DNA from 3 places in the Paenibacillus sp. V4I7 genome. Region 3 is predicted to be linked to each of the others. Evidence: a T-box and tRNA genes for the amino acid it is inferred to sense, from the RefSeq annotation. Region 3 holds a T-box; the other regions hold tRNA genes.
What was found. A T-box is a leader RNA that pairs with one kind of tRNA and senses whether it is charged. The one in region 3 lies ahead of QFZ80_RS09455 (arginine--tRNA ligase), so its partner is inferred to be a tRNA-Arg.
Positions count from the first base shown of each region.

Region 1: it has a tRNA-Arg gene. The T-box ahead of QFZ80_RS09455 (arginine--tRNA ligase) is inferred to sense a tRNA for this amino acid. The anticodon was not compared.
Region 2: it has a tRNA-Arg gene. The T-box ahead of QFZ80_RS09455 (arginine--tRNA ligase) is inferred to sense a tRNA for this amino acid. The anticodon was not compared.

Region 1 covers NZ_JAUSZD010000002.1:6,338,245-6,348,330, forward strand. The annotation lists gene QFZ80_RS29685 (carbohydrate ABC transporter permease) at 1-795, opposite strand, end outside; gene QFZ80_RS29690 (ABC transporter substrate-binding protein) at 809-2,146, opposite strand; gene QFZ80_RS29695 (hypothetical protein) at 2,702-2,866, shown strand; gene QFZ80_RS29700 (arylamine N-acetyltransferase family protein) at 2,984-3,757, opposite strand; gene QFZ80_RS29705 (hypothetical protein) at 3,969-4,199, shown strand; gene QFZ80_RS29710 (hypothetical protein) at 4,217-4,600, shown strand; gene ade (adenine deaminase) at 4,597-6,390, opposite strand; tRNA gene QFZ80_RS29720 (tRNA-Gly) at 6,729-6,799, opposite strand; tRNA gene QFZ80_RS29725 (tRNA-Pro) at 6,807-6,880, opposite strand; tRNA gene QFZ80_RS29730 (tRNA-Arg) at 6,908-6,984, opposite strand; tRNA gene QFZ80_RS29735 (tRNA-Gly) at 6,994-7,068, opposite strand; tRNA gene QFZ80_RS29740 (tRNA-Leu) at 7,109-7,188, opposite strand; tRNA gene QFZ80_RS29745 (tRNA-Lys) at 7,246-7,321, opposite strand; tRNA gene QFZ80_RS29750 (tRNA-Gln) at 7,332-7,403, opposite strand; tRNA gene QFZ80_RS29755 (tRNA-Tyr) at 7,416-7,497, opposite strand; tRNA gene QFZ80_RS29760 (tRNA-Thr) at 7,573-7,648, opposite strand; tRNA gene QFZ80_RS29765 (tRNA-Asp) at 7,667-7,743, opposite strand; tRNA gene QFZ80_RS29770 (tRNA-Met) at 7,775-7,851, opposite strand; tRNA gene QFZ80_RS29775 (tRNA-Val) at 7,877-7,952, opposite strand; tRNA gene QFZ80_RS29780 (tRNA-Glu) at 7,971-8,045, opposite strand; tRNA gene QFZ80_RS29785 (tRNA-Ser) at 8,066-8,154, opposite strand; tRNA gene QFZ80_RS29790 (tRNA-Met) at 8,165-8,238, opposite strand; tRNA gene QFZ80_RS29795 (tRNA-Ser) at 8,266-8,353, opposite strand; tRNA gene QFZ80_RS29800 (tRNA-Asn) at 8,431-8,503, opposite strand; tRNA gene QFZ80_RS29805 (tRNA-Ala) at 8,507-8,582, opposite strand; tRNA gene QFZ80_RS29810 (tRNA-Ile) at 8,667-8,743, opposite strand; rRNA gene rrf (5S ribosomal RNA) at 8,799-8,915, opposite strand; rRNA gene QFZ80_RS29820 (23S ribosomal RNA) at 8,985-10,086, opposite strand, start outside.
Region 2 covers NZ_JAUSZD010000002.1:7,663,807-7,673,892, forward strand. The annotation lists rRNA gene QFZ80_RS35940 (23S ribosomal RNA) at 1-1,510, shown strand, start outside; rRNA gene rrf (5S ribosomal RNA) at 1,580-1,696, shown strand; tRNA gene QFZ80_RS35950 (tRNA-Asn) at 1,702-1,777, shown strand; tRNA gene QFZ80_RS35955 (tRNA-Thr) at 1,780-1,855, shown strand; tRNA gene QFZ80_RS35960 (tRNA-Glu) at 1,873-1,947, shown strand; tRNA gene QFZ80_RS35965 (tRNA-Val) at 1,966-2,041, shown strand; tRNA gene QFZ80_RS35970 (tRNA-Thr) at 2,054-2,126, shown strand; tRNA gene QFZ80_RS35975 (tRNA-Gln) at 2,135-2,206, shown strand; tRNA gene QFZ80_RS35980 (tRNA-Lys) at 2,217-2,289, shown strand; tRNA gene QFZ80_RS35985 (tRNA-Leu) at 2,309-2,388, shown strand; tRNA gene QFZ80_RS35990 (tRNA-Gly) at 2,428-2,502, shown strand; tRNA gene QFZ80_RS35995 (tRNA-Arg) at 2,512-2,588, shown strand; tRNA gene QFZ80_RS36000 (tRNA-Pro) at 2,612-2,685, shown strand; tRNA gene QFZ80_RS36005 (tRNA-Gly) at 2,693-2,763, shown strand; gene ppc (phosphoenolpyruvate carboxylase) at 3,053-5,839, shown strand; gene QFZ80_RS36015 (DMT family transporter) at 5,961-6,830, shown strand; gene sigW (RNA polymerase sigma factor SigW) at 6,923-7,519, shown strand; gene QFZ80_RS36025 (zf-HC2 domain-containing protein) at 7,589-8,194, shown strand; gene cdaA (diadenylate cyclase CdaA) at 8,382-9,197, shown strand; gene QFZ80_RS36035 (CdaR family protein) at 9,190-10,086, shown strand, end outside.
Region 3 covers NZ_JAUSZD010000002.1:1,848,970-1,859,055, reverse strand. The annotation lists gene QFZ80_RS09490 (putative bifunctional diguanylate cyclase/phosphodiesterase) at 1-653, shown strand, start outside; gene QFZ80_RS09485 (MFS transporter) at 674-2,005, opposite strand; gene QFZ80_RS09480 (sulfite exporter TauE/SafE family protein) at 2,202-2,969, shown strand; gene panD (aspartate 1-decarboxylase) at 3,356-3,757, shown strand; gene QFZ80_RS09470 (YheC/YheD family protein) at 3,750-4,496, shown strand; gene QFZ80_RS09465 (threonine synthase) at 4,652-5,857, shown strand; gene QFZ80_RS09460 (hypothetical protein) at 5,941-6,570, opposite strand; gene QFZ80_RS09455 (arginine--tRNA ligase) at 6,756-8,642, opposite strand; T-box leader at 8,721-8,941, opposite strand; gene QFZ80_RS09450 (EamA family transporter) at 8,990-9,856, opposite strand; gene QFZ80_RS09445 (GDYXXLXY domain-containing protein) at 9,915-10,086, opposite strand, start outside.

The sequences.
Region 1 (10,086 bases), 4.5 Mb from region 3:
TGGTGAGCCACTCCCGCCCGTAAGCGTATAAGGTAAGGAGAACACTTGAATGGAACTAATAATACCCATTACCAAGTTGTAGAAGATGACTGGCGTTAGCAGCGGTAAGGTGACCAGCCCAAATTTCTGATACCATCTAGCACCGTCAACCGAAGCAGCATCATAATATTCCTGCGATATACCCTGCAATCCAGCAAGGAAGATGACGACCGTCTGTCCAACGGCCCATAAAGATATCATAACGAGGGTGGGCTTAGCCCAGGCCTCATTGCCCAACCATGGGGGACCATCAATGCCCAATCTGGACAATAATTGATTGACCAGCCCCGCCTGAGGGTTCAGCAGCCACATCCAGAGGACTGCCTTAGCAACCAAGGGAACAAGAGTCGGCAGATAAAAGACCGTACGGTAGATCGCGATTCCCTTTACTCTCGTGTTCAACAGCAGCGCCAGCCATATACTTAGGACTATACTAAGCGGAACGAAGACAAGAGCGTAATACACGGTATTGTAAATAGAGCTCCAAAACACTTTGTCCTGCATCAAGCTTTGGTAATTCTGAAGGCCGACAAATTGTCCGGCCTTCAGAATGCTGTAAGAGGTAAAACTGAGATAGATGGAACTGACAAGTGGGTACAAATAAAAGAGCAGCAGACCCACTATCCAAGGGGTGACGAATAGCCAGCCAGGCGCGTTTTTACTGAAAGCTCGGACGAAAGATTTCTTCCGGGCTTCTTGATGTCTAGGACCGGAAGGCTCCTGTCCAGTAGCTCGGACCAAGTTTGAATCCATCATCTTTTACTGCACCTCATTTGCTTTTTTGGTCACTAGCCAGAGCAGCATTCACCTTGTCTGCCACACTGTCGAGCAGTTCCTTCGGTTTGCCTTTATTGTTCGAGGCCATATCCAAGGCGCTAGCCATCTCGTTCCAAAGCAGCTGCCCTTGCGAAATTACTGGACGCCAGTGTGCCGTTCCTAGAAATCCGAGAATTTTAGTATTGATAGGATCATTCGCAAACACTTTTTGGTTTACTGAATGAACGACTGACAGGTAGGATTTTGTCAATTTTTCTTGTGCCTCATCACCTGTAAAGAACTTCAGGAGCTCCCATGCGCCATCCTGATTTTTGGCACCCTTGGGAATGACGAGACTGAAACCACCCGACCATGTAACCGTCTGATCTCCGGTCGGTGTCGGCAGCTGCGCAACACCGAAGTTCACATTCGTATTAGCTGCTTTAACGGTTGCTGCCAGCAAGTTGTTTCCGATTTCCATGCTTACCTTGCCGGCCGCAAATGGATTGATCTGAGTCGAGCTCGCTAATGATTTCATGTCACTGATATTATATTTGTTGGCATAATCCTGCAGCCATTGCAGTGCCTCAACGTTCTTAGGATCATTAGGTGTTACTTTACCGGTGCTCGTGTTATAGAAATTGCCGCCGAACGCCCATCCCCACGTATAGAAATTGCCTTGATTAGACCACGGTATAAGACCGATCCGCTTATAGATGTTTCCTTCCTTCACGGTCAGCTTGGCCGCATATTCTTCCAGCTCTTTGATCGTCTTAGGCGGCTTCTCAGGGTCAAGTCCAACTTCCTTGAAATGATCCTTGTTATAGAACAAGGCCCGCCCATCCGTAGAAACCGGAAGCCCGTATACTTTATCCTTGTACACAACCTCATTCCATGCAGCTGGATAAAACTTTTTCGGATCGATGGCATCTTTCTTGACCCTGTCCGAAATATCGATCAAAGCCTCCTGCTGGGCCCATGAGGCAATCTGGAAGCGATCGAAGAATACCGCATCCGGGGCAGTTCCCCCAGCGACAGCGGACATCAGCTTTTGTCCTCCGCCGACTGTCAAATCAGCCACATATACAGCATTCAATTTAATTTCGGGATGCGCTGCCTGGAAAGCATCAGCAGCAGCCTTAATCGCTTCTCCTGCCACACCTGTCTTATCGTACCAAAATGTCACGGTTCCAGAGGCCTTAGCAGTTGATGATGCTGGTTCCTTTGTACCCGGCGTGTTCGTCGATCCAGTTGTACCTGTTTGATTGGCCGAAGAGCAGCCTGCTAGTAAACCTACACTCGCAATAAGAGCTAAGACCGCTTTGGGACCACCGTGCGTTCTCTTTGTCATCACTGAACACCATTCCTTTTTTAGGTTTACTTGTCTCTTGTGAAAACTACTCCTAACCAGAAGCTCTTGGCTGTCTTTTATGTAAGGGCTTCCATACGATTATCGAAGGAGTTTGCCGAAAATGTTTCCCCGTCACTATTTGTGCAAGTACATAGATAAACCAACTTACATTCGAGTAAGATATTGTGGTTCGACCCTGATCAGTGATCTAAGGAAAGGTTACTAGATGTCACTGACACATTCAATGGTTATTTTTATTTAGATTATGTAAATCAGTCATTTCACAAGAAAAGTTACTAAAAATGTAATCGCTTACTATGTCAGCGCATGCCAGCATCGTCAACTCTTACAAAGTCCTTTATGATAGGCGGGACTTTAATAACAGCCCTCCGAATGGAAAGAACACTAATTCAGCATTCCTTTTCGCGTTGTTCTGAAGTACTTTTGATCGATGCATCAACCATGTCCTTTGAACATAACATTAAATAAAGCGCTTCCAATAATGCTATCGTGGAGAATTTGTAGGAGACATATATAAATAGGGAGTTGATGTCCATGTTCAACCCAAAAGAATGGACCAAACAAATGAAATTCATTCACGGCGTTGCAAGAACTATCTACATCAACAAACACACTGGACTACCAAAGCTAAGTTGTACGTTCACCAAAGAGCAGCAGAAAGCGTTAGAAAGTGAAGATAGAAAGTTATCCCTTTCGTAATTAGAATCATATTCGGATTTCTTCAAGTTAGAAAAATAAAAGGGACCCCTTTCGGGGTCCTCTTCGATGTTGAATAAATGGAAATCCCACTATTGAAGTACTTGACTATATGAATGATTAATCTAGATGAATACCAAAATGTTCTTGCAAGGCCGCTTTATACGCTTCTTCGGTCTGCGGAGTGAAAGTCCTTACCCCCGCGGAAGTAAAGATGCGAAATTCTCGGCCCGCCAGTGTATTCCGTCCCTCAAGGGTACGCATGGCTACCATTGGGCTTTTGGTAAATATCGAATCCGGGGCGTTCTCACACCAGAAGGTCGCAAAGGTGAAATCCTTCGGCAGCTGAGGTTCCTCCGTAAACGAGTAAATGCGGTTCCATTCCTTGTTCTTCTGCTCACATAGCATCCAACCATAATAGGCATCGCGCTCGAGACGGTAGCACTCTCCGCCTTGATGCTGTTCATGACCCTCGATCCATGCGATGGGCCTGCGCGGGACAATTCCGCCTACTCCGACATCACACAAATAAGTCGTGCCTTCTGCTTCTACCTTCAGGACGTGATGACGTCGTTTCGGTGGTATGTTCGGCTCGTCGCGCCAAAATCGAGCAACCAAGTCTGTGACCGGGTAGCCAAGCTCTCGCAGCAGCCAGCCGAATAAAGCGTTCAGCTCGAAGCAGTACCCACCGCGCCCACGTACGACAATCTTTTGATATACATCCTGAGGATCCAACGATAAAGCTGTGCGGTTCATAATGTCCAAATTTTCGTATGGAACCGTGTGCAGATGACACTCCTGAAGGTCCGCCAATGTCTTAGCGCTGCCATCGAGCGATCCTTCAAACCTCATGCGCTCCAGATAGGTCTGAATCTGACTATTTTTACTGTACATGTTGAACACTCCATCCTTATTTTTTTCATAGATAGACAAGTTCGTGAGATTTAACAACAATAACCTTTTAAAAATACCATCATTACCCTATTTCTGCCTTAAATTCAACGTGAACTCTTCATAAAAGCTTACAAAACGACAACGGTTTTCGAGCGACATTTTAGTTCAAATCCGTTAATCTATGAAAAAAGATTCATAGGAGGACTAATTTATGATTCAAAACTTAGAGCTATGCGTAACTGGATTGTTAATTATCTCCATCATGTTTCATCTTTTTATAGATATAATCAAAAAGAATAAAATCATTACCTATCCCATTCAAGAAGAGGAATCTATCCAAGTTGTTTACCCACAGTACATCGACTGCAGCCGGAACATTATGCATTCACTTCTTTCCAAAGATTATCTTTTTACGGATGGGCAGCTTAGTGAGATTCATTAATTTAAGGAGGCTGTACGGTGTCAAACAAGGTAATCAGTGATGAAGAGTTGATGTTGCTGCTGTCTCCCACTTGTACTAACGAAGAAAATGAGCAATCAGATAAACCGAAGCTCACCATGAAATTATTATATGAGCTTATAAAAAAGCTAAAGCAAGAGAACATGGTGCTCTCCAAGCGTGTAGACGAATTTGAACAGCAATTAGTATTGTTACATCAGATTCGTGATGAGGTGGCCACCACCCTTGATCTGCCTATGCTCGAGGAAGCCGGAATAACAGTCGGGATGGAAGCAGAGCTCGATTCCGGCCTCCCGCAAACCATCCAAACCTCCCGCGCCGAACGTCATCCTTCCAAAAAGAGGAGGACGTCCTTTTGGACCTATTTATTTCGTCCCACTTAACCAATTTCCACTTCAATTAGCTTGAACTGCGTTACATCGACAACCCCTCGGTTTGAAATCCGAATTTCTGGAATAACGGGTAAGGCAATTAATGAGAATGTCATAAACGGGGCGTTCAACGGACAGCCAATTTGTTTCCACGCTTTCTCGAGCTCAGCAACCTCTTTAACGACTTCAAGCAATGATTTATCTGACATGAGGCCTGCGATGGTCATCGGTACTTGAGCCAGCACTTTACTGTTCTCTACAACAATCATACCGCCTCCCATTTTGACAAGCTCATTAGCAGCCAAAGCCATATCCTGTTCATTAATCCCCATAACAATTAGATTATGACTGTCATGCGCCACTGTAGATGCTACTGCACCCGCCTTCAATTGAAAGCCATGCGTAAAACCAAGTGAAATTTGACCCGTTCCACGGTGTCGCTCGATACAGGCGAGACGGATAATATCCTGCTCTACATCTGGTTGGATGATCCCTTCTTCAACACCTAGAGCTGCAGTCATTTTCTCTGTTCTTGCACTGTTTTCAATAATGCGGATGACATTGACTTGCGTCTTATCCTGATTACTTCGACTTACAAGCTTGAAGTCCTCTGCCGTAAGCTCGCGCTTAACGTTCATGGAATTACGGATGTGTTCGGGATAGACGAAATCGGGGAAATCAACCGTAAGCTTGCCATTATCAAAAACAACTTGACCGTCGGTAATGACCGTGGAAGGCTCGACCTTCTGTAAATCATCCAGTAATAAAATGTCAGCATATTTACCGGGAGTAATACTGCCCAAATCTTGCTCCATTTTAAAATAACGGGCCACATTAATCGTTACCATTTGAATCGCAGTTACAGGGTCGACACCCTCTTCGATTGCGCGGCAAACCACATGATTGAGATGCCCTTTCTCCACCAACGTTTGCGGACTTACATCATCCGTGACGAGCGAAATATTGGCCGTGTTGACCTTATCTTCGGTTACCACCTTAATGACCTCTTTGACATCATGCCAGGCCGAACCTTCACGAATCATAAGGTGCATCCCCATGCGGACTTTGTGAAGACCTTGTTCCCTAGTTACGGTTTCATGATCAGATGTCACGCCCGATGCCATATAAGCCTGCAGCATACGATCATCATCACTCGGAAAATGTCCTGTGACCGTTTTACCACTCTTGATTGTTTCTTCAATCTCCCCGCACATTTTCGGATCACCGTAAACGACACCAGGAAAATTCATGACTTCGCCTAGTCCGACCACGTTGTCCCACTGCAATCCCTCTTTAATATCGGTTACTTCTAAGCTTGCACCTGCATCTTCCAAGCCGTTAGTCGCTGGTACGCAGGATGGGAAAGTCGTAAAAACTTTAAGAGGCAGCTGCTGCCCCTCTTCGTGCATCAGCCTTACACCTTCTGTTCCAAACACATTGGCAATTTCATGTGGGTCCATAAAAATCCCCGTTGTTCCTTTGGCTAATGCCGCTTTGGCAAACTCGGTAACGGAAAGCATAGTGCTTTCAACATGCATATGACCATCTAATAAGCCTGGAGACATATACTTCCCTGTGGCATCGATAATGACCGTTTGAGCCCCAATGGTATGGTCTGCATTCCCTACATAGGCAATTCTCCCAGCAGCAACAGCAACATCCATATGCTCAATTAATTCACCAGAATACACATTGACGAGTGTTCCATTCTTAATGACTACATCGGAAAATACTTCGCCTATTGCAACCTTAGCTAGCGTTCTGCTCACTTCAACTAGTTTATTTCTTTTATTTAGCATCATGGGTTTTGTACTCCTTTATGTATGTAAATTAATTAACCTATTCCGATCCGGTGACAAGCGTCACAACCCCTGAACATCGGTTCACATGCATTACTTGTATCACTTCTCCATTAAATTTACCATGAAAGAGGTTTATCTCAAGGGTTACATGCTACAGCAGAGGATTCCTCATTTCTATTTATTAAATTATACGGAGCTAATGTAATTCAGATGCAGGTTATCATCGAGGCATAGTTCTATGACATCACCGGTGATGGGGGCACTCCAAATTAAAATTTGAGTTCACAGAGTTCCTGTACAAACGAAAAAGACCACCCGAAGGTGATCTTTTTCTGTGAAGCGGGCGGCGGGAATCGAACCCGCGCGATCAGCTTGGAAGGCTGAAGTTCTACCATTAAACTACGCCCGCGTGTTTATCGGGACGACACGATTTGAACATGCGACCCCCTGCTCCCAAAGCAGGTGCTCTACCAAGCTGAGCTACGTCCCGAAAGTAATATGTATTTCTAATAAAAAATGGCGCGCCCTGAGAGATTCGAACTCCCGACCTTTTGATTCGTAGTCAAATACTCTATCCAGCTGAGCTAAGGGCGCTTAATTAAATGGAGCGGAAGACGGGGATCGAACCCGCGACCCTCGCCTTGGCAAGGCGATGCTCTACCGCTGAGCCACTTCCGCATGGGTACCTCCAGGAGTATGAATACTGCTGAGGATTTGATGCGCGTAGAGGGACTTGAACCCCCACGGTCGCCCGCTAGATCCTAAGTCTAGTGCGTCTGCCAATTCCGCCATACGCGCATGTTGTAAATAAGGCAATCTGAGAGACTTTAGTCTACGCCTAAAGATCCCTATATATGGTGAGTCATGTAGGATTCGAACCTACGACACCCTGATTAAAAGTCAGGTGCTCTACCAACTGAGCTAATGACTCAAGTGAAGAACTGGGGATCAAGGATTTGAACCTTGGCATGACGGAGTCAAAGTCCGTTGCCTTACCGCTTGGCTAATCCCCAACGTAGATTGGATGGAGGCTGATGGATTCGAACCACCGAACTCGAAGAGAGCAGATTTACAGTCTGCCGTGTTTAGCCACTTCACTAAGCCTCCACATATAAAGCCTTACCGAGCCCAAAAAAAGTATTAGCGTTGCTATAAAGCTTATCTTCACTTTTTTGGGAATTGTGGTGCCGTCGAGAGGACTTGAACCCCCAACCTACTGATTACAAGTCAGTTGCTCTACCAGTTGAGCTACAACGGCATATTCATTCATAAAAAATGGCGGAGCTGACGGGATTCGAACCCGCGGTCTCCTGCGTGACAGGCAGGCATGTTAGGCCACTACACCACAGCTCCACACTATGAAAACAACACTCAGTAAAGAGTTTGGTTGCGGGGGCAGGATTTGAACCTGCGGCCTTCGGGTTATGAGCCCGACGAGCTACCGGGCTGCTCCACCCCGCGACATGACTAGCCAGATATTAAAATATGGTGGAGGCTGACGGGATCGAACCGCCGACCCTCTGCTTGTAAGGCAGATGCTCTCCCAGCTGAGCTAAGCCTCCATGGGATATGAAGATTATTGGTGACCCGTAGGGGACTCGAACCCCTGTTACCTCCGTGAAAGGGAGGTGTCTTAACCACTTGACCAACGGGCCAAACTTAAAAAATTTACCTACGGAGAGAGAGGGATTCGAACCCTCGCACCACTTACGCAGTCTAACCCCTTAGCAGAGGGTCCCCTTATAGCCACTTGGGTATCTCTCCAATTTATCAGTAGCGGCAGAGGGGCTCGAACCCCCGACCTTACGGGTATGAACCGTACGCTCTAGCCAGCTGAGCTACGCCGCCATATTGTCTTTCCTTTATCTAAAGAAACGGAGAAGGAGGGATTCGAACCCTCGAGACGCTTGTGACGCCTACACGATTTCCAATCGTGCTCCTTCGGCCGCTCGGACACTTCTCCACGAATGTGTTTATTGGGGCCCCCAAAAAGTAATAGGAATATGCTACAAAGCATCACTTCACTTCTTGGGGGTTTGACTCCCCGAACAGGACTCGAACCTGTGACAACTCGATTAACAGTCGAGTGCTCTACCAACTGAGCTATCAGGGAAAATGGTGGAGCCAAGCGGGATCGAACCGCTGACCTCCTGCTTGCAAGGCAGGCGCTCTCCCAGCTGAGCTATGGCCCCATATTAGTGAGACTGATTTCATCAAAGATCCCTATATTACCCCAAAAAATTTCCGTGGACCCCGATACTAACTATGAAGTTAATTGGTGGGCCCTAGTGGACTCGAACCACCGACCTCACCCTTATCAGGGGTGCGCTCTAACCAGCTGAGCTAAGGGCCCTAATGTGTAAAACAGTGTACAGGGCGGCAAAAAAAATACCCACTAGGGGTATTCTGCTTGGCAACGTTCTACTCTCCCAGAACCCTGCGGTTCAAGTACCATCGACGCTGGAGGGCTTAACGGTCGTGTTCGAGATGGGAACGCGTGGGTCCCCTCCGCCATCATCACCAAACAGTCAAAGCGTGGTTTGCGCCTTGAAAACTAGATACGAAACTTGCGTAAAGTTAGAATTTTAGGTTTATTGGTTAAGCCCTCGACCGATTAGTATTCGTCAGCTGCATGCATTGCTGCACTTCCACCTCGAACCTATCAACCTCGTCGTCTACAAGGGGTCTTACATACTGGGAAATCTCATCTTGAGGGGGGCTTCGCGCTTAGATGCTTTCAGCGCTTATCCCCTCCGTACATAGCTACCCAGCGATGCCTCTGGCGAGACAACTGGTACACCAGCGGTACGTCCATCCCGGTCCTCTCGTACTAAGGACAGCTCCTCTCAAATTTCCTACGCCCGCGACAGATAGGGACCGAACTGTCTCACGACGTTCTGAACCCAGCTCGCGTACCGCTTTAATGGGCGAACAGCCCAACCCTTGGGACCTACTTCAGCCCCAGGATGCGATGAGCCGACATCGAGGTGCCAAACCTCCCCGTCGATGTGGACTCTTGGGGGAGATAAGCCTGTTATCCCCAGGGTAGCTTTTATCCGTTGAGCGATGGCCCTTCCATTCGGTACCACCGGATCACTAAGTCCGACTTTCGTCCCTGCTCGACTTGTAGGTCTCGCAGTCAAGCTCCCTTATGCCTTTGCACTCTGCGAATGATTTCCAACCATTCTGAGGGAACCTTTAAACGCCTCCGTTACATTTTAGGAGGCGACCGCCCCAGTCAAACTGCCCACCTGACACTGTCCCCATACCGGATCACGGTACCAGGTTAGAACTCCGATACGATCAGGGTGGTATCCCAACGATGCCTCCACCCAAGCTGGCGCTCAGGCTTCAAAGGCTCCCACCTATCCTGTACAGATCGTACCAAAGTCCAATATCAAGCTGCAGTAAAGCTCCATGGGGTCTTTCCGTCTTGTCGCGGGTAACCTGCATCTTCACAGGTATTAAAATTTCACCGGATCTCTCGTTGAGACAGCGCCCAAGTCGTTACGCCATTCGTGCGGGTCAGAATTTACCTGACAAGGAATTTCGCTACCTTAGGACCGTTATAGTTACGGCCGCCGTTTACTGGGGCTTCAATTCATAGCTTCGGAACCGAGGTCCCTAACCACTCCTCTTAACCTTCCAGCACCGGGCAGGCGTCAGCCCGTATACTTCGCCTTGCGGCTTCGCACA
Region 2 (10,086 bases), 5.8 Mb from region 3:
GTCGATGGACAACAGGTGGAAATTCCTGTACCACCGTAGCCGTTATGAGCAATGGAGTGACGCAGAAGGATAGTGACGCGAGCTGATGGATGCTCGTCCAAGCAGTGAGGCTGATGTGTAGGCAAATCCGCACATCGTTAAGGCTGGGCTGTGATGGGGAGGGAAATTTAAGTACCGAAGGTCATGAGTTCACACTGCCAAGAAAAGCTTCTAGCCAGGCGAAGGTGCCCGTACCGCAAACCGACACAGGTGGGTGAGAAGAGAATTCTAAGGCGCGCGGAAGAACTCTCGTTAAGGAACTCGGCAAAATGACCCCGTAACTTCGGGAGAAGGGGTGCCTCGGTAGGGTGAATAGCCCGAGGGGGCCGCAGTGAAAAGGCCCAAGCGACTGTTTAGCAAAAACACAGGTCTGTGCGAAGCCGCAAGGCGAAGTATACGGGCTGACGCCTGCCCGGTGCTGGAAGGTTAAGAGGAGTGGTTAGGGCGCAAGCCCGAAGCTATGAATTGAAGCCCCAGTAAACGGCGGCCGTAACTATAACGGTCCTAAGGTAGCGAAATTCCTTGTCAGGTAAATTCTGACCCGCACGAATGGCGTAACGACTTGGGCGCTGTCTCAACGAGAGATCCGGTGAAATTTTAATACCTGTGAAGATGCAGGTTACCCGCGACAAGACGGAAAGACCCCATGGAGCTTTACTGCAGCTTGATATTGGACTTTGGTACGATCTGTACAGGATAGGTGGGAGCCTTTGAAGCCTGAGCGCCAGCTTGGGTGGAGGCATCGTTGGGATACCACCCTGATCGTATCGGAGTTCTAACCTGGTACCGTGATCCGGTATGGGGACAGTGTCAGGTGGGCAGTTTGACTGGGGCGGTCGCCTCCTAAAATGTAACGGAGGCGTTTAAAGGTTCCCTCAGAATGGTTGGAAATCATTCGCAGAGTGCAAAGGCATAAGGGAGCTTGACTGCGAGACCTACAAGTCGAGCAGGGACGAAAGTCGGACTTAGTGATCCGGTGGTACCGAATGGAAGGGCCATCGCTCAACGGATAAAAGCTACCCTGGGGATAACAGGCTTATCTCCCCCAAGAGTCCACATCGACGGGGAGGTTTGGCACCTCGATGTCGGCTCATCGCATCCTGGGGCTGAAGTAGGTCCCAAGGGTTGGGCTGTTCGCCCATTAAAGCGGTACGCGAGCTGGGTTCAGAACGTCGTGAGACAGTTCGGTCCCTATCTGTCGCGGGCGTAGGAAATTTGAGAGGAGCTGTCCTTAGTACGAGAGGACCGGGATGGACGTACCGCTGGTGTACCAGTTGTCTCGCCAGAGGCATCGCTGGGTAGCTATGTACGGAGGGGATAAGCGCTGAAAGCATCTAAGCGCGAAGCCCCCCTCAAGATGAGATTTCCCAGTATGTAAGACCCCTTGTAGACGACGAGGTTGATAGGTTCGAGGTGGAAGTGCAGCAATGCATGCAGCTGACGAATACTAATCGGTCGAGGGCTTAACCAAAATTCCTAAGTAATCTTACTTTACGCAAGTTTCGTATCTAGTTTTCAAGGCGCAAACACGCTTTGACTGTTTGGTGATGATGGCGGAGGGGACCCACGCGTTCCCATCTCGAACACGACCGTTAAGCCCTCCAGCGTCGATGGTACTTGAACCGCAGGGTTCTGGGAGAGTAGAACGTTGCCAAGCAGTTTTCCCTGATAGCTCAGTTGGTAGAGCACTCGACTGTTAATCGAGTTGTCACAGGTTCGAGTCCTGTTCGGGGAGCCAATGCTTCCATAGCTCAGTCGGTAGAGTGCATCCATGGTAAGGATGAGGTCACCGGTTCGATTCCGGTTGGAAGCTCCAGTTAATTTTATGATTAAGGCCCGTTGGTCAAGTGGTTAAGACACCTCCCTTTCACGGAGGTAACAGGGGTTCGAGTCCCCTACGGGTCACCAATAATCTTCATATCCCATGGAGGCTTAGCTCAGCTGGGAGAGCATCTGCCTTACAAGCAGAGGGTCGGCGGTTCGATCCCGTCAGCCTCCACCATTAACTTCATACGCCGTTGTAGCTCAACTGGTAGAGCAACTGACTTGTAATCAGTAGGTTGGGGGTTCAAGTCCTCTCGACGGCATGTTCTGATGGGGATTAGCCAAGCGGTAAGGCAACGGACTTTGACTCCGTCATGCCAAGGTTCAAATCCTTGATCCCCAGTTCTTCACTTGAGTCATTAGCTCAGTTGGTAGAGCACCTGACTTTTAATCAGGGTGTCGTAGGTTCGAATCCTACATGACTCACTTGCCTTATTTACAGCATGCGCGTATGGCGGAATTGGCAGACGCACTAGACTTAGGATCTAGCGGGTGACCGTGGGGGTTCAAGTCCCTCTACGCGCATCAAATCCTCAGCAGTATTTATACTCCTGAGGTACCCATGCGGAAGTGGCTCAGCGGTAGAGCATCGCCTTGCCAAGGCGAGGGTCGCGGGTTCGATCCCCGTCTTCCGCTCCATTTAATTAAGCGCCCTTAGCTCAGCTGGATAGAGTATTTGACTACGAATCAAAAGGTCGGGAGTTCGAATCTCTCAGGGCGCGCCATCTTTCATATGTTATTACCTTATCGGGACGTAGCTCAGCTTGGTAGAGCACCTGCTTTGGGAGCAGGGGGTCGCATGTTCAAATCGTGTCGTCCCGATAGACACGCGGGCGTAGTTTAATGGTAGAACTTCAGCCTTCCAAGCTGATCGCGCGGGTTCGATTCCCGCCGCCCGCTTTCAGAAAAAAAGATCACCTTCGGGTGGTCTTTTTTCATTTGAAGTGGAATATAAAGAACTCATCGAATTGGAATGAGGAGAACTAACAGGGGCTCGTTCTGTGAATTTGTATAGGTTGCAAATGACGTAATACATAAATTACCACGCTCTAGCGTGGCTTTTTTTTATTTTAATACTATGTGCCGAGGGCGGATTGTGGTAAAATATTCTGAAATGAGTTTTTATAGCATCTGGCTTTTGTAGAGAGAAGCATTAATGCAACATAGTGAATAGATGAGGTGGAGAGTTATGTTAGAGAATGATATTGTCCTTCAGAAGCAAGCAACGAATAACCTGCTGCGCAGGGACGTACGCTTCTTGGGCCACATACTAGGTGAAGTTCTGGTTCATCAAGGCGGGAATGATCTGCTTGATGTTGTCGAGAGAATTCGTGAGATGAGTAAGTCTTTAAGAGCACACTATGTAATTGAGATATATGATGAATTCAAGAAAACGATCTCTTCCTTGGATCCGGAAATTCGTCATCAAGTGATTCGCGCATTCGCTATTTACTTCCAACTTGTTAATATTGCTGAGCAGAACCACCGGATCCGTCGTAAAAGAGATTACGAGCGTTCCTCCGGTGAATCCGTGCAGCCAGGTTCCATAGAGAGTATTGTGCAAGAGTTAAAGAACAATCATATTCCTTATGCAGAGGTTCAAGAAATTCTGAAAGCTATCTCTTTGGAACTAGTAATGACAGCACATCCGACAGAAGCTATGCGTAGAGCTGTGCTTGATATTAATCTGCGCATTTCCGAAGATATGATGAAACTCGATAACCCTATGCTGACTTATCGCGAGCGTGAGCAATTGCGTGAGAAGCTTCTTGGAGAGGTTCTTAATCTTTGGCAGACGGACGAGCTTCGTGATCGGAAACCAACGGTTATTGATGAAGTTCGTAATGGTATGTATTATTTTGACGAAACTTTATTTGATGTACTTCCAGAGATCTATCATGAGCTTGAGCGTTGTTTAAATAAATATTACCCACAAGACTCATGGCACGTGCCGTCATTCTTAAAATTCGGCTCATGGATTGGTGGAGACCGTGACGGTAACCCATCGGTCAGAGCGAATGTAACTTGGGAAACACTAGGTTTGCATCGTCAACTGGCTTTGCAGAAGTATGAAGAAGTTCTCAAAGAAACACTTGAGCATATGAGCTTTAGTAAAAGCATTGTGAACGTTAGTGACGATCTAATTGAATCTATTCAATGTGACCGTGAGGCTATGGGAAATATACAGGACGTTTGGCGTAATGAGAAGGAACCATATCGCATTAAGACGACTTATATGATTGAGAAGGTTCATAACACTGGCAATCCGAATGTTCCTACAAGCCAGAAATACAACAATCCCGAAGAGTTTATTAGTGATTTGAAAATCATCGAGGTTAGCTTGAGGATGCATTTTGCTGACTATGTAGCTGATAAATATATTAAAAAGCTTATTCGTCAGGTTGAGCTGTTCGGCTTCCACTTGGCTGCACTGGATATCAGACAGCACAGTAAAGAACATGAGAACGCGATGACTGAGGTTTTGGCGAAAATGGGCATCACGAGTGATTACAGTAAGCTATCGGAAGAGGAGAAAATCAGTCTCTTAACGGATGTACTGAATGATCCAAGACCAATTACATCTACGTATTTAGATTACTCTGAAAGCACACAAGAGTGTATAGATGTTTATCGTACTGTGGGCAAAGCACAGAAGGAATTCGGTCGCAACTGTATTAATAGTTATCTCATCAGTATGACGCAAGGAGCAAGTGACCTCTTGGAGGTTGTAGTCTTTGCGAAAGAGGCTGGATTATATCGCAAAGAGAGCGATGGCAGCGTGACAAGTACGCTTCAGTCAGTACCTCTTTTTGAGACGATTGATGACCTGCATGCGGCTCCTGGCATTATGAGCACGTTGTTAGCGATCCCTGCTTACAAAGCTAGCCTTGACCCTGTGACACAGCTTCATGAGATTATGCTGGGTTACTCAGACAGTAATAAGGACGGCGGAGTGATTACAGCGAACTGGGAGCTTCGTATGGCGCTCCAGGATATTACGGAAGCTGCTAAACAATATGGCGTGAAACTGAAGTTTTTCCATGGCCGTGGCGGAGCACTTGGTCGTGGCGGTATGCCGCTTAACCGCAGCATTCTGGCTCAGCCGGTTGAAACGCTTGGTGGCGGCATTAAGATTACGGAGCAAGGCGAAGTATTATCCTCCCGTTATTCCTTGCAAGGTATTGCTTACCGCAGCTTGGAGCAAGCAACTTTTGCCTTAATTACGGCATCCAAATTATCCCGTTCTCCGCAAAGAAATCCACTGGAAGACAAGTGGGAGAACATTATGCGTGGTATTTCGGAACAAGCTCAGACGAAGTATCAGGATCTCATTTTCCGAGACGAAGACTTCTTGACGTTCTTCAAAGAATCCACACCGCTTCCAGAGATTGGCGAGCTGAATATCGGTTCACGACCATCCAAACGTAAAAACAGCGATAAATTCGAAGATTTGCGTGCGATTCCTTGGGTATTCTCTTGGACCCAAACTAGGTATTTGCTTCCGGCTTGGTACGCGGCAGGTTCGGGTCTCCAAAGCTTTTATCAAGGAAAAGCGGCGAACTTAGAAACTTTGAAAGAAATGTATGAGAATTGGTCGTTCTTCCAGACGATGATTGATAATTTGCAAATGGCTCTTGCCAAAGCAGACCTTCAAATTGCGAAGGAATACGGCAACCTGGTCAAAGAATCTGCAATAGCAGAGCGTATCTTCAATCTCATTAGGGAAGAATATGAACTGACTTCGTCTATTATTTTACAAATTACGGGTCAGCAAGAGATTTTGGATAATGTTCCTGTTATTCAGGAGTCCATTCGTCTGCGTAATCCCTATGTAGATCCGTTGAGCTATATGCAGGTAGAACTGCTTACTGAACTTCGTGCATTACGTGAGAATAACGAGGATGATGCTATCCTGCTTCGTGAAGTGCTGCTTACGATTAACGGAATAGCCGCTGGGCTTAGAAATACGGGCTGATAAAACTTAGAGCGTAAAAGTAAGATACAGGATGATAAAGTCGGGGGCCACGTATAACGTAGGCAGCTCGACTTTTCCTGTCCTTATACATATTGCCCATAGACGGGGGTTGTACATCAACATGGGGCGATGGTTAGCAATGGTCCTTGTCATTATTGGGGCGTCAAGCTATGGCTTGCTTTCCTCTTTTATCAAGATGGCATATGATCAAGGATTTACAGAAGGGCAAATTACACCGGCACAAATGACTATGGGTACTTTGTTTGTATGGATGTTGATTCTTTTTCACAAAAAATCGTGGGTCAATCCCTTTAAGGGTCCTTGGATTAAGCTTGGTTTGATAGGTATTTTTGGATTGGCTTTAACGACGGTCTTTTTCAATATTGCTTTAAAAGAGTTGAATGCTTCTTTATCAATTATTCTTCTGTTTCAGTTCACTTGGATGACAATTGCCATGGATTGTATTGTGAAACGAAGGCTTCCAAAAAAGGCAGAAAGCATAGCGATTGTCTTAATTTTGGTGGGTACATTACTCGCCGTAAATGTGTTTGAGACGAACTGGGAACAATTTAGTTTCCTGGGAATTTTGTATGGATTGTTGTCGGCTTTGACGTACAGCATATTCCTCTTTTTTACTGGACAAGTGATTAGTGCCCTGCCTCCTCTTATGAATTCGGCTATTATGCTTACCGCGGCGATGCCTGTGATGTATATCCTGTATCCTCCGACGGTCTTTGTACATGAGAATGGAAGTACGCTGCTGTTATGGGGACTTTTGTTGGGCTTCTTGGGGCAGGTTGTACCTACGGTATCATTTAATATAGGAATTCCGCGAATCGGTAGTACTCTTTCCGCTATGCTTGGATCGGTTGAACTGCCAGTGGCCGTTATTGCTGCTCATCTACTTATAGGAGAGCCGGTAAATGGGTTACAATGGTTAGGGATGGGACTGATCATAGGAGGCATAATTATTTCTGAAAACAAATCATAATTTCTACGTATGTATAGCAGAGAGACTTTAATCCTACGATTAAAGGTCCCTATATTAAGATTCGAATTGTCGAGAAGCCGGAGGAAATAGAATTGAACTTTGTAGAAGCACGTCTGGCTAAGCTGGCCAGGAATGGGGATCGGAATGCTTTTGCAGAGCTTGTGGAGCTCTATAAGGACAAGATCTTTCATTTGGCTTACCGTATGCTGAATAATAAGCAAGAAGCCGAGGATGCTGTGCAGGAGACGTTCTTGCGGGTATATACCAATCTGCACCGATACGATGAGAATCAGAAGTTTTCGACTTGGATTTTCCGTATAGGGACGAATCTGTGTATCGATAAGCTGCGTCGAAGAAAGAACACTTACTCGCTTGATGCGGAGATGCCAGATGGAGAGGGCAATGATTATTATGCCATGCTCCCAAGTCATGAGGATACACCTGAGAAGCAAGTGATTGTCTCCGAAACACAGGAACAGATACGCCAGGCTATTGAAACGTTACCTGAAAAATATAAATCCGTTGTGATTCTGAGATATCTGCACGATATGTCTTTGCAGGAGATAAGCGACGTACTTGATATGCCAGTTACAACGATCAAAACACGTGTACACCGTGGGCGGGAGTACTTGCGTAAAAGGTTAGAGCAGGAGGATCAAGTTGGCTACACAAATCCTGTTCATATGTGAAACATATTTGGAATTCAAACGTATGGTATACCACAACATGCAAAAGTCTAAGAAAGGGGTGGCTGAATCATGAATTGTAAAGAAGCCCTCCCGCTCATACATGAATATCTCGACGGTGATTTGCAAGGATCCGATTCTCAGCGATTGAAGGAGCATTTGATATCCTGCCAAGCATGTCATGCGCTCTTCAGACAATTGGAGAAAACGGATGCGATGGTTAGAATGCTGCCTCCCGTTAGAGTATCTGAAACGTTAACTGCACAAATCATGAGCGGACTGCCTCCAGTGAAGAAGCGCAATTCCTGGATGGACTTCATTCGCAAGCATCCTGCTGTATCGGTAGCTGTTGTTTTCGCTACTGTCATGTTCGGAAGCTTCATGTCCATGTGGAATGATGATACGAATTTGATGGTGAAGGGAAGTAACCTTCAGGACGTTGTGATTGAGGGTAATACAGTTACTGTACCGCAAGGGCATACGGTAAAAGGTGATCTTGTTGTTCAGCGGGGGAAACTGAAAGTTGAAGGCGAAGTAACAGGAAACTTAATCGTTATTGATGGTTCTCTCAATCTAGCGTCAACCGCGCATATCTCTGGGCACGTCACGCAAGTCGATGAAGCATTGGGCTGGGTTTGGTATAAATTAGGCGAGTTCGTGGGAATGCTCTCGCATTAGCTTGAAACGTCTTCCAAATGGCTTTCTGCCAGAGGAGGACTTTTTTTGTCTTCCTATACGAATAAAATGAACCAAACTCGATTTGATAACGTCTTGTGAAGAGAGAAAAATAGAAGTATATCTGGGTTTATGTTATGATTCTATTATAGAGAGATCATTGTGTTCAGTCGCTGGGGGAGAATAATAAATGGACTTACTCACGAGCATCTCGGCTAAGGATATCGTTGATATTCTGATCGTTAGCTATGTGATTTATAAACTAATCCTGTTGGTGCGAGGGACAAGGGCTATTCAACTTATGAAGGGTATCCTTGTTGTCGTCATTACATGGGTATTTAGTATTTGGTTTCAGCTCAGTACGCTGCAATGGATGATGAACCAGACCTTTACGTTCGGGGTTCTTGGGGTCATTATTATTTTTCAACCGGAGCTAAGGCGGGCATTGGAGCAGTTGGGCCGGGGGAAACTATTCAGCCGATCTTCTACGGAAGAAGATCAAGATGTTAATAAGCGGATTAGTGAAGTGATACGTGCTGCGAATTATTTGGCCAAAAGAAAGATAGGGGCCTTGATTGTTTTCGAGAAAGAGACTGGTCTAACTGATTATGTCGAGTCCGGTATTGCGATAGAGAGTAAGATCAGCGCGGAGCTGTTGATTAATATTTTCATACCGAATACGCCGCTTCACGATGGCGCTGTAATCATTCGACAAGGCCAATTAATGGCTGCTGGTTGTTATTTACCCTTGTCTGAGAATCCCTTTATCAGTAAAGAGCTTGGTACACGGCATCGTGCGGCCATTGGGATGAGTGAGGTTTCAGATGGGATGTGTATCATTGTTTCGGAAGAGACCGGGCAAATCTCGCTCACAATAAATGGTCATATCGTACGGGACATTAAAGAGGAATCTTTGATTGCCAAATTGTTCGAAGAACTGAAGCCGAAGGCGAAAACAAATGAGAAGAACCCTTTCTTGAAATGGAGGGGGCGTTCGAATGGATAAATGGTTACGCAATACGAATGTGGTGCGGATTGTTGCGCTTGTTATCGGTATTTTGCTATGGGTTGTTGTTCACATGGAAGAAACCAATCTATCCGGAAATTCTCCTCTTCGCGAGCGGGAGGAAACCATAAATAATGTAGCTATTACGACAAAATATGATGAAACTCATTACCACATTTCGTCCATGACTCCTGCCAACGTACAGGTTATTGTGAAAGGGAAGGAATCATCGGTTAAGAAAGTGACGACCAGCAATTCCTATCAAATTGAACTCGATTTGACGCAAGTGGGCAAGGGAGATCATCAAGTTACGCTTAAACCAGTTGGTTTTCCTTCAGACGTGGAAGTTCAAATTGTTCCTAGAACCGTGCATGTGATTATCGAAGAGCTGCAGATGAAAGAAGTGCCAGTCGTCATTAATGTCAAAGGAACACCGGCAGCTGGTCTAAAAGCTGGACAACCGATTATAAAGCCAGCCAAGGTGTATATTACAGCGCAGACTAGCAAGCTAGAGCAGATCGAGAATGTTCGCGGCGAGGTTTCGGTAGATAAGGCCCAGGCAGCAATTACGAAGCAAGTGAGACTGCAAGCTTTTGATAAAGATGGCAAAGAAGTCATACTAAATATCAATCCTTCTGTGGTCGATGTAGAAGTGCCAATCACGAGCCCGTTCCAAACCATACCACTGCAGATGAAGATTAGTGGAGAGCCGCCGAAAGGATTCGCGATAGCGATGGTTACCCAAAATCCGGACAAGGTAACCGTCTACGGTACACAAGATGTTGTAGATCGCCTAGAGTTTTATCAGGGTCCGCAGCTGAGTGTTCAGGATCTCAAGGAAACAAAGGAGTTTGCACTGGACATTCCCTTGAGGAATAAAGTAACTCAA
Region 3 (10,086 bases):
GAAGCGTCTCGCCGAAGGAATTTATTCCTATTGCAGAAGAATCCGGACAAATTATTGCAATTGGAAAATGGGTATTACAAACGGCCTGCGTACAAATGAATAAATGGCAAGCTGCAGGTATGGAGCCTGTTCCTATTGCAATCAATATATCCGCTGTTCAGTTTCATCAAGAAGATTTGGTGACAATGATTCTTGATATTCTGCATCAAAATGAGCTGGAAGCAAAGTACTTAGAACTTGAAATTACCGAAAGTGCATTGATGAATAACAGCCTCAGCTGTATGGAAAAGCTTTATGCTTTAAAGCGTGAGGGAGTTAAAATCTCCATCGATGATTTCGGAATTGGTTATTCTTCTTTAAGTTATTTACATAAGTATCCAGTCGATACTTTGAAAATTGATAAATCGATCATTAAAGACATCTCTACCTTTATTTCTGATTCTTCTATCATTGAAGCTATTATGGCCATGTCATATAGTTTAAAATTGAGTGTCATTGCTGTAGGTGTAGAAACTCATGAACAGCTCACTTTTTTAGAGAGAGTTGGTTGTCAACATATACAAGGATACTTATTATCTGTTCCACTTACAGCCGAGCTATTTGAAAAGAGTTATATGATCCATGATGATAATGCTAGTCCAAATGCTTTATGAAAAAAGCCAGAATGCGGATGTTACTCCGTCTTCTGGCTTTTCAGATTGGACACCGAGCGAATAGCAAACGGCATGGCCAATGAAAGTAAGCTTGCCAAAAGTCCAAATACGAACATGCCGTGAATACCCGTATAAAAGACGCTGGATTTAGTAAGGATTGCCCCCATGATGGTTACGCTGACCGCTGTTCCAATATTCCGTGCAAAGAGCTGAAGCGAGGTGGAAATCCCCTTCTGGTTCGCTTCTACAAGCTGCTGTGAACCGATTGTAGTAATGGTGAAAATTATTCCATAAGCAAGACCAAGCGCCGTTAGTGCGGTAAACGTGTACCAGAATGGAGTACCTTCGTGTATGAAATAAAATAAGGCTGCTGTAATAACGAGTATCATATTACCTATAACTAAAAGCCGTTTATATCCATAGCGAAGCACCCAATTTCCACCAGGCACAGCAACGGCCATCCACCCAATGGATGTACTCAGAAGAGCAATACCACTGACAAACAACGAGTAGCCTTGATTTTGCAAGAAGAGAGGAATGAAGCTAGAAGTCCCAAAGAGAGCCGCGCAGCTGAGAAAGGAGCTTGCAATCATTATGGCCACCGGACGATTGCGAAGTAGGTTTAACGGAACAATTGGCGCAGGATGTCTTTTCTCATAAAAAAAGAAAGCAATCATAAATATCCCCCCTAGCGCACCATAGATGTAGCTATAATGCTCAACTGCTGTTGTAAGCAGCAATAAGGATATTCCACAGGCAAACAAAATAGCTCCGCCATAATCGACCACTGCTTTCTTCGGTTGATACACTTCCTTATACGGCTGCAAGGCAAGAAGTGCAATGATACATACCGGTATATTGACGAAAAAAATCCACCGCCAGCTCAGGTAGGTAACGAAGAACGTGCCCAGTAGAGGCGCTAAAATCGCAGATAACCCCCACATCCCGGTAAAATACGCTTGAACTTTACCTCGCTGCTCCACTGGATAAATATCTCCCGCAATGATGGCAGGAAAAGGCATCATCACCCCTGCACCAATCCCTTGAATGGCTCTGAACAGGATCAGCTGCAGCATGCTCTGAGATAAACCGCAAAGAACAGATCCGAAAAGAAACAGAAGTATACCTGCTGCAAAGATACGTTTCCGCCCAAATAGGTCAGAAAGTCTGCCTGCTAGTGGAGCTAGTACAGTAGAAAGGACCATATAAGAGGTAAATGCCCATGCATACAGGTCATTGCCACCAATTTCTTTCACTATAATCGGCATGGTGGTATTCGCAATCGTGGTATCGATAGACGACACTAATACCGCCAAAACAATACTCACCATAACCGTTGTTCGATTTCTCATGGATGTCCCCTCCCTACATGCTGATTTTTTCACATCCATATATTGTAACTGATTCCAGAATGGATGAATAGCATGCTCAGCGCATGATGAAGTCAAATAATAAGCAAGTTAAAAAATTTCCTTTACATAATGCTTTTCTCTGTAATAAAATTAATCCAATATGGTTAGTGGGTAATTAGATTGGGGACATGACAACATGACTTTAACAGTTTTATTTATGGGTGTATTGGTTGGTTTTATGGTCGGATTGACTGGTGTAGGCGGAGCTTCGCTGCTCACCCCTATTTTGATCCTGATTGGTATTCATCCTTCAATTGCCGTGGGAACAGACCTTCTTTATAATTCGATTACAAAGCTTTTTGGCACGATTCAGCATTGGCGGCAGAAAACGATTGATTTCAAGCTGGTTAAAATGTTAGCTATGGGTAGTATTCCAGGTGTAATCGCAGCCGTTATTGTTTTGAAATTATTCAATTCGTTCTTTCATAATCAGGAGATCATTATTAAGCATGCCCTTGGTTATGTCTTGATTCTAGTAGCGATTGCAACCTTGTTTAAGGTTTTCTTCGGCCACAAGATCAAAGAAAATCGCTGGCAGCTCAAATCTTTGGAGGAGAAACGAGGACTAACCATCACAATTGGTGCTGTACTGGGTTTCGTTGTCGGGCTTACATCCATTGGATCTGGCTCCCTGTATGCCATTGCGATGCTTTACTTTTTCCGTATGATCCCTGCTCAGCTCGTAGGAACAGACATCGCTCACGCTTTCTTCCTTGCGACAACAGCAGGTATTCTGCACGCAAGTATGGGGAATGTGAATTATACACTCGTCCTCAATCTTCTCATCGGTTCCATTCCCGGCGTCATTATCGGCAGCATGCTATCCACCAAGGCACCGACCAATATTCTGCGCACAATTATTGCAAGTCTGATATTAATTAGCGGCATTAAATTAATAGGATGAAGCGCAGCTGAGGCTCTGTTTTTATTTTCCATTGAACCGGTCATCCATACAAAGAAGCATCCGAGTAAGCTTAATCGGATGCTTCTTGTTGTACTCATATCCTGTCGTTTTGTGCGGTTCCCCGGGAAATATCCGCTCCTAGCAGCATTGACCGCACTAGTTGAACCCTCTGCTTCTGTCCTCATAACCAGAATAGGCTGCAGAACTTTTCACTCCCATCTACCCAAGGTTTACATATAATCGTTTAATTAGTATATCACAGCCATAATTCAACGTGGCATTTACCCATTTTTCGTTGGAAATAGGCTTCTAACCTACACCAGGATGCCGACCTTAGTCATACTTTGTGATGAATACCTTATGTGATGATAAAGGAGCTACTGCATATGCAGCGACTAATGTGTAAAGGGAAGATCCACCGTGCGACGGTAACGGAAGCCGATTTGGATTACGTGGGAAGCATTACCATAGACGGTTTATTGATGCGCAAAGCGAATATTTTACCCTATGAAATGGTTCAAGTCACAAGCCTGCGAAACGCCACCAGGTGGAAAACATATGCGATACCTGCGCCGGAAGGCTGCGGCAAGATCGGTTTGAATGGTCCCCCTGCCCATCTTTTTGCTCCAGGCGATCTCGTAATTATTCTTAGTATGGGACTTATGAATGAAACAGAAATTAACAACCTCAAACCTCAAGTGGTTTTCGTTGATGAACGCAATCAACTGCTCCGGGTTGAAGAACATGATCTAGTTATTCTCAAGCAAGAAGCGAAATTCAATGAATAAACTAAACACAAGCAAATGGACCAAATATAAGCTGCTGCGGAAATCGTCTAAACTTCATGTGAATCTTCCAGAAACAGCCTGGCTGAGAGAGAGCTCTTTCTGGCGCATGATAAAAAAATACGGTGAGGTCATCATTAAACCGACTGGGAGCTATGGGGGCAATGGTGTCATTCGGATCAAAAAGATGGATTCTTCCACATATGAGGTGCAGGATGGCGCTACAAAGAAAAATTTTACAGAGCATACCCAATTAAACGCCTATATCAAAAAGAAAGCGGGCAAGAATAACATCATTCAGGAGCGAATTCCGCTTGCCACGGTGAATGACCGGCCCTTTGATCTCAGAGTCATGGTGCAGCGCCGCCTAAATTCGCCTTGGGAAGTGACCGGTAAACTAGCCAAAGTGGCCGGAAAGGGCTTTATCGTAACGAATATTCGTATGAGCAGCGGCAAGGTTGTATCGGTGGAGCATGCGCTCAAAAATTCGGTGCTCAAAACGATGCCGGCTGCCGACCTCCTCTCACAGCTCGATAAAGTTGCTTTGCAAGCCGCTCAGAAATTAGGTCCTTTCTATCCTTGGGTGCGTACGATGGGGATTGATATGGCTTTTGACAAAGAGGGAAATGTTTGGATTATTGAGGTTAATTTTGCTCCTATGCTTGAGCTATTTTTGAAACTGAAGGATAAGTCGATATTCCACAAGATAAAGTCATTTCACAAAAGCAAACCAAATAAATGAATCGGAGAAATAAGTTCGAAAATAAAATAAATCAAAAGACACAAGCCGTTTCCTTCTTCTCCTCTTGGTAATAGTCTAAATAAGAGTTTGCAATAGCAAAACTCAAATTAAAACTACGATAGTTTTCCTATTGAAAACTTTGAGGAGGCCCGGAGATGAACCGATTGGGGCTTTATTGCTCACGATGTTCTGCAAGGCTCCCTTTTCGCTATCAAGAAATGAAATGCGACTGCGGTGGCACTTTATTGGTCGATTACGACTTGGAGCACATAGCTAGAACGTTAACGAAGGAAGCATTACAAACACGCTACCCATCGATGTGGAGATATAAAGAATTGCTTCCAGTGAGTAACCCTGATTGTATCGTCACCTTAGGCGAAGGCTGGACGCCACTCTTGCGCATGCAGGAATGGGAGCAGAAGCTGCCTATTAAACGGTTATGGATCAAGAGAGAAGAGCAGAACCCTACGGGGAGCTTTAAGTCGAGGGGCTTCTCCGTCGCTGTTTCCTTGCTCAAGGAAGCAGGAGCGACGAAAGCGGCCGTTCCATCCAATGGAAATGCCGCGGGCGCATTAGCCGCTTATGCAGGGCGTGCAGGGATCGAGGCATCTGTCTTTATCCCCATGGATTGCCCGCCATTAATCGTGGACGAATGTCCGTTATATGGAGCTGCCACCTTCCTCGTCGACGGCTTCATTCATGATGCAGCAGCAATCATTGAAGCGGGTAAACAAGATCAAGGCTGGGTTAACGTCGGCACATTGAAGGAGCCCGGACGTGTAGAAGGCAAGAAAACAATGGGACTTGAGCTCGCCGAACAACTTGGTTGGACGTTCCCCGACGTTATCATCTATCCAACCGGCGGCGGCTCCGGTATTATTGGCATGTGGAAAGCTTACCAGGAGCTCAAAGCACTCCGCTGGATTGACGGTCCCATGCCAAGATTCGTCTGCGTGCAGGAAGAGGGATGCCAGCCAATTGTAGATGGCATAGCCTGCAGCCAAGCTAAAAGTGCCCAAGCTGCCGGAGTAGAAGCTAGTCCGACAGGTATGCGCGTACCGAATCCGCCAGACTTGGCGTTCATCCTGTCGATTGTGGAACAAAGCGGCGGCACAGCCATCGCTCTCTCCAAGAGCCAAATTGCCGAAGCCACGCATACCTTGGGCTCATTGGGCATCTCCTCCTCCCCCGAAGGCTCGGCAACTTGGGCAGGTCTGCTCGCCCTCTGCGATAGCGGATGGCTGCGTCCGAGCGATTCCGTTGTGCTTTTTAACACGTCGCACGCGATGAAATATGTGAAGTTTGGTTCCATCTCTGCACTTCCTATTATTAGAAGCTATGAGGATTATCGCCGTTTGTAGATAGGTAACTATTCCGCTATAAGCTCCCTAAAATCAAACTAAACAGCCAGGAGGAAGCCCTCCTGGCTGTTTAGTTCTAAATTTTATTGACCTAAATTATTTTCTTCATACAACCGATACATCGCTTGAATTAAAGGCTCTGCCGGGTCACGATTCAATAAATATAACGTCATTAAATATTGCAGCGGAAGCGCACACGTATTATTGCCGTCTTCAACAGCTACGAATCCAGCCTCTAGGACTGGACCATGCTCCTCATGAAGCTCCAAGTCCACATAGATCTTTTGATCAGGGAATTCTTCTCGCACGGTAGCCGCACAATAAGGAACAATGTGTTTATCCAGCAGTTCTTTGGCTTCATCTTCCGATTGTGGAGGATTCGGCAGCGGATGATTTTCCGGGCTTCTCAGCAAGTCTACGAAGAAGGACGATAACCACAGCCCCGCATTCGGATTCGTTTGGAAGTTTCTCATAATTTCATTTAAGAAAAATCCGCATGATGTGGACTTTTCATCATTTTTAAGTGTGAAAGCAAACATTGGACCATAAGTCGGATTATTGCCGATTTGTCCATCTACTTCATATTCGGGAAATTGTTCTTTCATTACTTCTTGAATGTGCTGAAACCAAGTCATAATGATCTGAGCCTGTTCGCGTTCTTGATCTTGTTCGTTATCTACTGGAGCTTGTGTGTCGATATCTTTTTCTGTCATTGTGGTTAAAGCCTCCTGAATCATTCAAATTGGCACGAATATCCCTATTGTACCGCATTTGATCAAGATCAGAAAGCTTATGTTGCATTTTTAAGGACGAATGCGAACAACGCCGACTTCCGAGGTATGCGCAAGAGTGACAGTGTCTCGGCGAGTGCATAGGGTAAATGCGATCGCTTTTCCGGTTACAATCGTTTTGGCGTCGGCATACCAAGTACTTCCAGTACCTGATGCATGGTCTGTTTATACGCTTGCGTGATCCAAAGGCGATGGGCAATGCGTTCTTCACTACCTTTTAAAACCGGACAAACACTGTAGAAATGGTTAAAAAGCGAAGCTAGCTCAAAAGCATAATGACAGAGTATGCTCGGCGCCAATTGCTTAGTGGCCGTTTCCAGTGTTTCGGGCCAATAGGCAGCGTGCCTCAATAGGTGGTATTCCTGTTCTTCCAAAAGATTCCCATCGAACTTTGCTTCCATCCTTTGCAGTCGAGTATCTTTCTTCGCTTTGTCCAAAATACTGTTTGCTCTTGTGTAGGCATAAAGCAAGTAGACGCCCGTGTTCCCGGTAATTTCCGTCGCATGTTCCAAGTCAAAAATAACTTCCGTTTGCAGCTGATATTTCAACAAATAATAACGGATCGCAGCCGCAGCTATTGATCTGCTGGAAATCCCCGCTTTTCTTGTACGTTTAGCGTCAATGACTCTCTCCATGTGATCTAACAGGTCCGCGACTTTAATTCCAATCCCTTGGCGCCCAGACATCGCATAGGAGCTTTTGCCATCCGAAATATCAATACCTAGTCCTGCTGCAGTTTCCGGGCTTAAGGAAACAACCCCATAGCTCACGTGCTTAAGCTGACTCGCCTGCTGCTCATAGCCCAGTACTTCTAGAGCTAGCTTAACCATCTCTTGCGGGTATTGCTGACGATAATCAATGACATTAATGACGACATCTGCTTGCCCTATCGATTTCTTTCTGCCCTGGGAAGCTGTGGACCATAGTCCATCCTCCCATTTTTTATATACAAAATCATTCGACAGCACACCGAATTTCCATAGATGATAGGCTATATCCTTCGCTGTATACGTTAATATACCATTGGAACGAACGAGCACTTTATCCCCTTGATAATCCGTGCTTTCTCCAGCTGCAACAACCCCTTCTTCTAGATTCTTCAGTACCCAGCAGCCTGCTAATTTCCCATCCGTCACCTTATGAAACATATCCGTTTGGCTCAACAACTCGAAGGTTGTATCCCAAAATCCCGCTCTCACAATACTGCTTTCCCAAACCAGCACATCGTAGTGAATGCCGAATTGCTTCATTTCATCCAACTGCTCGCGAACGATCCTTTCCGCCACCAAAGCACCCATCCATGCAAGATTAGAATGCCCGCTCTCTAGCGCATGAAGAACTGTAGAACGCTGCTCTACAAGCTCCGGCTGCACTTTGTAAGCCTGATTCACCTTCGCGTAGGTCTCCCAACAAAAATCGCCAAATCGATGAAAAGTCTCTTCTGTTTGTGTATGAAGAATGCCCACCACGGTATCCGCTAATTGATTCCCCAGATCATCGATATAGTTATGCACCTCCACCTGATAGCCTGCTTGCGAGAGCATGCGTGACAACGAATCACCGATACATGAATTTCTCAAATGGCCAACATGAGCAGCTTTATTGGGGTTGATTGACGTATGCTCGATCAAAACTTTTGTTTTGTTTCTTTGGTCAACAAGCCCTTTGGCAGCACCATAATGACCAGAAGACCAGGTGTCCCAATTAACATAAAAGTTCAGAAACCCTGGCGGCACCGCAGCCACTTTGGCGAATAAGCTTTGAACACACCCGCTCTTTTCTATGCGCTGTTGAAGCTCTTGCGCGATTTGCAAAGGAGCTTTACGAACTATTTTTGCTAAAAGCATAGCTACATTCGTGCTGTAATCCCCGTGCTCAGGATGAGCGGGGTGCTCCGTCAAGATTTTCAGAGTCGCAGGCTGTTCAATTCCGTACTCTTGAAATAAAACATCTACATGAAGCTTGATTTCATTCGTTAGAAGCTGTTGAATCATGGAATATTCCTCCTAATAGGTTAGTGCGTAACTGCGAATGTTTTGGCAGGAAAATGCAAAAAAGCCCCCGTCTCTACAATAAGAGACGAGAGCTGTTCATTCCCGCGGTACCACTCTAAGTGTTAAACCACTGGTTTAACCACTCCAACGATAACGGCTTATGCCGAATCTCCCTACATCGTACTATCGGAAGACCATTTCCCAGGCCCGCTTCACTCTTGACATTCGTACCGGTTCCCACCTTCTCCGGCTCGCTGCGACTGTCCGACAAGAATTACTGTCCTGTTCACCAATGTTGCTTATGAAATTAAGAATTTACTGAATATTACAGCAATAATAATGTGTTGTCAAGATCCAACTAATTTCATCATCATAATGCCAATGAATGCTAAAGCTAAGCCGGATTGCTCCATTTTTGAGAATTTGTCCCTCAGAACAAACCGTGTATACAATAAGACTATCAATACATTAAGTGCAACGACCGCGGAAACTAACCCTGTTTTCCCCTGATCGAACGCATGAATAATAAAGACCATACCAATGACATTTGTAATCCCGATGACCATTCCAATCAGGAAAGTTCTACGTTCGGTCCAACTGGCTGGTGCAGCTTCTTTTCCTTTATCCTTTGACCTGTCCTTCAACCACCATAATCCGAAACAGCATGTCCCAGTCACAAACATAAAAAATAGCGTTGGAAACAACGGCGCAGAAACGATGGTTGTCCATTTGCTAGACAAATCATTCCCCGCAAAAAGAAACAAAGCAAGCACTCCCCATCCGGCTCCTTGCAGATTCTTTAATGTGATATCATTCGAGTAACGGACGAATAAGATACCTACAACGATCACAATGAAGGCAAAGAATTGCCATAAATTGAGTCGTTCATCCCAAAGTAGAAATGCGACGAAGACCACAACGACCGATGGTAATCCGGTGAGGATGGCAACTAATGAGGCTTTGCCAACCGCAAAGCCTTTAAACATACTGGCATTGGCTCCAAAGGAGAACAATCCCATTTGAACACCAATCAGAGCAGACACCGTCCACTCTTGCTGGGTAATAAGGGCGCAGCAAATGCTGACGAGCGCCCCCATAAAAAATGTGCCGCAGAGCAGCACATTCCGATTCAGCGATTGTTGACTGGTCCAATGATATAGAATACCACGCAGCCCGAAACTGACAGCTGCAAGTACTGAAAATATAAGCCACATGAGAACAGGGTACCCCTTTCTTTTAAGCAAAGATCGGGTAATTTTACCACAATAATCTTTATTGGACAACACTTGGTTGTAACAATAATCGAACAAGGATCGCATCGCCGCCAGCAGAAACTTTTACTTCAGCAAATTTGGCATCCCGTTCATAAATACGACCTGTTCCTTCCGGAATGAAATAAGTCTCAATGCCGAACTCCATACCTTCATAACCGTTTTTCTTTCCA